Regions from separate parts of the Paenibacillus sp. Marseille-P2973 genome, predicted to be linked through region 1. Evidence: riboswitches for the same ligand, from Rfam matches in the RefSeq annotation. Region 1 holds a riboswitch; the other holds the start of a gene.

Region 1 (3,120 bases):
CCGATGGACTGCTGAGCGAGCTGTGTTCTCGATTTTTAGATAGAAAGTTGTATAAATATGTAGAAGTGGAATCGTTAGATCTGGAAATGATCGACGACATCCGCGTCGCATTCAAGGACGTGGGGCTCAATCCGGATTACGATCTGGAAATTGATTTTCCGACCGATCTGCCTTATGATGTGTTTCGTCCGGACGGGGAATTTAGGGACAAGCACATCCTTCTATTGGACCGGCAGGAGCAGATCCGGGAAATCTCCGAGGTTTCGGACATTGTGCGTTCCATAAGCGGACTGCACCGGGGGAAATATCATTTGTACTATCCCGATAATAAAATTGCGCCGGTTATCGAACGGCTTCCGGAGCATATTCACGAAATATTTAAGCAAACCACATAAGAATACACCTAAGGAGGTAACAGCATGGAGTTATTTGATACGCACACGCATATGGATGCGCCGCAATTCGACGGCGACCGTGAGGAAGCGATTCATCGCGCTTTGGAACAAGGGGTAACGCGGATGATTAATATCGGTTTTAACCGCGAGACCATTCCGACTACGATGAAGCTGGCGGAGTCGTATGAATTCATTTATGCGGCGGTCGGCTGGCACCCGCAGGATGCGATTACGATGAAGGAAGAGGATTTGGACTGGATTGCAGAACTCTGCAAACATGAGAAGGTTGTGGCGATCGGCGAAATCGGACTCGATTATTACTGGGATACCTCGCCAAAAGACGTGCAGCATGAGGTTTTTCGGAAGCAAATTCGCCTCGCCCGCGAGTTGAAAATGCCGATTTGTATCCATAACCGGGAAGCCCATGAAGATGTCGTCCGCATTCTGCGGGAAGAGAAGGCGAACGAGATCGGCGGCGTCATGCATTCCTATTCGGGAAGCTGGGAAATTGCCAAAATGTGTCTGGATTTGGGATTCCATTTGTCGTTTGGCGGACCGATCACGTTTAAAAATGCAAAGCAGCCTAAAGAGGTGTTGGCGAAGACTCCAATGGACCGATTGTTGATCGAAACGGATTCCCCTTATTTAACACCACACCCTTTTCGTGGGAAAAGGAATGAGTCCGGACACGTCCGTTTGGTCGCCGAGGCTGCTGCCGAGTTAAAAGGGGTATCTCTCGAAGAAATCGCCGAAATTACCACCCGAAATGCGCTGGAACGATTTGGAATTCGGTGAAATCGGGAGCAAAAGCGGTGAAAAAAGAAGCAATCGCGAAAGATTAATGCTTTTTAACTAATTAGCAAGAGATTATTACATTTTTTTAACCATTTATTAAAATAAACGTTGTTGATTCGTCCTTTACAACATGCATCGAAACAGGATAGAATCTTTTCAGTAATCGATTTGGGGTCGCTCATTTGCAGTTGGCGATTCCGGTTACATGGTTCCATGAACCAGTCTCGCTTAATCTCCACTTGTGGGGAACGGGGGAACCAAGTACGACACGCCGGGAAGGCCCGGCCAGATCGTAATTGATTTCTTTTTGGGTCATTGGGGTGAATTCAAGGTCATTGCGCCATGAGCGAATGAACTGAGGAAGGGCGGCACTCTCGCGTCCTAACCCGACAGCTAACCTCGTAAGCGTACATTGAGAGGGCAAACTCGTGCATCCTATTACACCAAGACATTCGGAAGCCACGAAAGAGAGCCTCTTACTCTTTCTTTGGGCTTCTTTTGTTTTTGAATAAAAGTAATAGGGTCATCATACTGTGTTAAACAGGAGGTGACGGTGCCGGGCAGACTGGGGCAGGATGCGAAGTGCAGCTCATTCAAAGTGCATTTCGTAAAAATGAATTGTAGTCACGTCATATGTATCATGAATCGACCTAGACGGCGGGACTATGTAAGGAGGACGGAAGAAATGGGCTTTTTCCGCAAAAAGGAATCCCATGAATCGCGCTCATCCAGCATGTCTTACGCAATGCGGTGGAAACAAGAACATTTACGTCAAATTTCGGTTATCGGATTGTTGGCCATCGCGGTAGTACTCATCATCCTGATTTGGTCTTACAGCCAGAACAATAAAAAGATTTACTTGGTTGTTGACGGGCAAAGTCAAAAAATCGAAACCCGTCATTCGCTGGTCAATCAAGTACTGGAAGAACAGTCCATTGTGTTGGGTCCCGAGGACGCGGTATCGCGGCCGCTCGCTAGCTCCATCCAAGATGGCAACCGGATTGTCATTGTACGCGCGGTTCCGGTAAACGTGAGTGTGGACGGCACGAGCAAAGTGCATTTTACAACCAAGGACAGTGTGCAGGAAACGATTGAAGAGCTCGGCGTTACTATGGGGCAGGAGGATAAAATCACTCCGGCTTTGACCAGTAAGGTGTCGGCGAATTTAGATATTAAAATCGTCCGTGTCACCAAACATAAGGTACAGACCAAAGAAAGCGTACCTTTTACCGTCGTGAAAACATCGGACAATACTTTGCTTAAAGGGAAAACTAAAGTAGTGGCCCCGGGAAGCGAAGGTGTAGTCGTCCACAACATCGAAAAGGTATATGAGGACGGAAAATTCGTGTCAAAGCAATGGCTCGGCAAAGAAGTTGAAAAAGCAGCTTCGCCGAAGGTAGTCGCCGTAGGCACGAAGAAACCGACAGCCGTTGCGTCCGCCAGCATTTCCCGCACTTCGAACGCGGTGAATATCAGCGGGCTTACGACGAAAGGCGGCGTCTCGTTTAAATATAAAAAAGTACTTAAGAACGTAACTTTGACCGCTTATTCCGCCGAAGAAGACGGGATCGGTACGAAGACGGCTTCCGGTACCCGAGTCACGGAAGGAAGAACGATCGCGGTCGATAAGAGCGTCGTTCCTTTGGGCTGGTGGGTTTATATCGAAGGCATCGGCTTCCGTAAGGCCGAAGATACCGGCGGTGCCATCAAAGGCAACAAGATGGACGTTTATTACGACTCCCTGAAATCCGCGAAAAACTTCGGACGGAAAAAGGGCCGGACGGTGTATGTAATCGGTCCGACCAAGCCGGAGTTGAACTAACCGGGCGCGTTTACTTTGCTCAGGGAATGATATACTATTAGGATGATGAATAAGACACGGATAAGAAGAGGATGAATTCCTCTTCTTTTTGTTGTAATACAACCATTT
Region 2 (3,120 bases), on a different contig from region 1:
CACTCCCTTGGCAATCAGCGAGATGTTGCCGTCGTATTTGGATACGTCGACATCCGCATACCAAGTGCCGCTTTCGGGTCCATTTAAGTCCTCTCTTACGGAGTTAAGCTGTTCGGTTCCATTAATAATCAATTTGATGTCATAAGTTTCGGTATACCCTCCCGTAACCCGCAGCCATCCCGGAGGTACCTGATCACCTTCCGCCGGAGAATCGATGGTCAGCATGGATTCGGCGTGAGCGTAGGGGATCTGAGCCACGAGGATAAAAGAGAAGCAAAGGAATAGAGAAGCAGTCAACCCTTTGAAAATCAATGAACCTACAACTTGATTCAATAAGGCTTTCTTTTGTTGACGAATCGGCATGAATACCCCTCGCTTTCTATCCGGAATAATTGTAAACGTTTACAATTGTATTGTAGCCGTAGTATTTTTCTTAGGGCAATAACCGTTTAATGACCTTTAATATAATGGAATGAAAAATGAAGCATTAAAGAGATATGACGTAAATGAGAGAGTTTAACCATTATGAAAACGCTCCCGTTTCATATATTTGGCAATTGCAAACTGTTTTTAGACGGTTGCCTGACTTTACTGGATTCGGCGCCGGAGTTATGATTCAATCCATGAAACAAATATCATACCATTTGTCGATCGCTGAATTTCCCGGAAACGGGAAAACGGGGGAACCAAATTGCGGCGCATCTATCTTGGCTCCAAGGCCAAGAAGCCGTTTCGTTCGTTTGCGGTCTTTAATGTGAGAGTTAAAGACCGCAAACGGACAGGGGTGAATCCCGGACGGAAACCATGGATTCCGTTCGGGTAGGGCGACTCTCACCGCCCGAATCCGACAGCTAACTTCGTAAGCGTGGATGAAGAGAGGATGGGTGAACTGTCAGCCGTATGAGTAGGCCACAGAGCGCCAAGGTGCCTCTGTGGTTTTTTATTGCCTAAACTGAAAAATTGACTGAAATTGTTATGAAAAATCGAAATGAATAATAATGTCTTTTTCGCTGAATTCTGCGAACGCAGAAGCGGGGGAACCAACGAAACGCCGATCTGGGATCGGAACGTTTCATGGGGTGAATCGCCGGAAATATCCTTAATTTCCAGCGTAGGGCGACTCTCGCGCCCGAATCCGACAGCTAACCTCGTAAGCGTAATTGGGAGAGGCAACCGCCATAAGCCCACCATGGTTATGAACACCATGCCAGAAGCTGCGGAAAGGTTCCTTCCTTTCCTGCGGCTTTTTTGCTGTGCAAAGTACTGGAATGAGCTTACTAGTAAAGTCTACCTCACCAGGAGGGGCTTTAGGTCTTGCTATTATCTGAGGGAGGAAACAAAGGTGGAGGAAGATTGTATCCTCATTGCTGCGCCAAATCAGGCAGGGCTGAATTTTGTACGGCTGCTGTTGTCTAAGCGGCGGAATGTTGCGGTTCTCGTGAACAACAAAACTGAGGAGAAACGGGCTCGTAAATTGGGGACGGTTCAAGTGATCCGGGTGAAGACGGAGGATGAGAAAACTTGGAGGATTCCCGAATTTCGGATCGGGAGGGTCTTTATTTTTGAAACTACGCTAACTTTAACATGTCGATATTTGCAGTTATGCCGTCAATGGACATCGAGTCCAATAATCGTGATTACGCCGGAGCGGCATCCGAGAATGATTTACAAGGGCCTTGGAGCGACTTATGTGATTCATTCCGGTTCCTGCGAGGTCGGATTTTTAGCAAACGGCATTCCGGAAACCGGGGATTAACAGGAATTAAAGGAGGGGGATACGCCATGATAGGGATCGGGTTGGTCGTCCTGTTCGTATTTCTTTATTTGATCTATGCCTTGATTCATCCTGAGAAATTTTAAAAAGCCTACTTTTGAGGGGGATCCCAATGGATTTAGTGCAAATGTTAGTTGTGATCGGCGTCATCATTGTACTGGTGAAACCGCTGGGCACTTATTTATACCATGTGTTTTCCGGGGAATCGAACCGTACCGACAACATATTCGGAGGTTTCGAAAGACTGATCTATAAGCTGGTCGGTTTCAAACGCCGTGAAGGCATGAGCTGGAAAAAATACGCCTTTAGCATGATTGTGACGAACGCCGTTCTGGTGGGAGTAAGCTATTTGGTTCTGCGGATTCAGCAGTTTCTTCCTTTGAATCCTAATGGGATGGGAAACATGGAATCGTCGCTTTCATTCAATACGGTCATCAGCTTTATGACCAATACGAACCTACAGCATTATAGCGGGGAGTCTGCTCTATCCTATTTCTCACAAATGGCCGTCATTACGATGATGATGTTTACTTCGGCCGCCAGCGGTCTGTGCGTAGCAATATCATTTATCCGCGGTTTGACGCAGAGAGGGCAAACGCTCGGAAACTTCTTTGAAGATTTTACAAAAGCCCATGTCCGGGTATTTCTACCGGCAGCTTTGCTCGTTACCCTAATTCTCGTGGCACTGCAGGTTCCACAGACGTTGGATCCGACCTTGACGGTTCATACGCTGGATGGCGCGTTACAGCGAATTTCGATGGGGCCCGTCGCCTCGCTCGAGTCGATCAAGCATTTGGGGACGAACGGCGGGGGATTTTTCGGAGTAAACTCCGCACATCCGTTTGAGAATCCGAACGGTTTGAGTAACGCCGTGGAAATGTGGTCGATGTGGATGATTGGTGCCGCGTTGCCATACACATTCGGGTTGTTCGCCAAGAATAAGAAACAAGGCTGGGTCATTTTCTCCGCCATGATGATTCTATTTCTCGTCTTTTTATCCACCGTCTATTTCTCGGAAAAAGCGGGTAACCCGGCAATCAACGCACTGGGTATCGACGCTGCGCAAGGAAGCATGGAAGGGAAGGAAGTTCGCTTCGGGATCGCCGGATCCACGCTGTTTACCACTGTAACGACGGCCGCTACGACAGGGAGCGTCAACAATATGCATGATACTCTGACGCCGCTCGGCGGGATGGTTCCGCTGGTACAAATGATGCTGAACGTCGTATTCGGCGGAAAAGGCGTCGGCCTTATGAACATGATGATGTACGCCATTCTAGGAGTGTTTATTTGCGGGCTGATGGTCGGCCGGACGCCGGAATTTCTGGGCCGCAAAATCGAGGCCA

Evidence for each region. Region 1 has a riboswitch for cyclic di-AMP ahead of KB559_RS22660 (3D domain-containing protein). Riboswitches for the same ligand answer to the same signal wherever they lie in the genome.
Region 2: linked by a shared signal. The riboswitch ahead of KB559_RS19255 (hypothetical protein) and the one ahead of KB559_RS22660 (3D domain-containing protein) in region 1 are both predicted to bind cyclic di-AMP.

The regions. Positions count from the first base shown of each region.
Region 1 is NZ_JAGQEH010000019.1:13,045-16,164, forward strand. Features, by position in the region: gene KB559_RS22645 (HD domain-containing protein) at 1-395, shown strand, start outside; gene KB559_RS22650 (TatD family hydrolase) at 420-1,190, shown strand; cyclic di-AMP (ydaO/yuaA leader) riboswitch at 1,406-1,614, shown strand; gene KB559_RS22660 (3D domain-containing protein) at 1,876-3,012, shown strand.
Region 2 is NZ_JAGQEH010000011.1:77,611-80,730, forward strand. Features, by position in the region: gene KB559_RS19250 (Ig-like domain-containing protein) at 1-363, opposite strand, end outside; cyclic di-AMP (ydaO/yuaA leader) riboswitch at 643-881, shown strand; cyclic di-AMP (ydaO/yuaA leader) riboswitch at 999-1,172, shown strand; gene KB559_RS19255 (hypothetical protein) at 1,343-1,756, shown strand; gene KB559_RS25605 (potassium-transporting ATPase subunit F) at 1,783-1,860, shown strand; gene kdpA (potassium-transporting ATPase subunit KdpA) at 1,887-3,120, shown strand, end outside.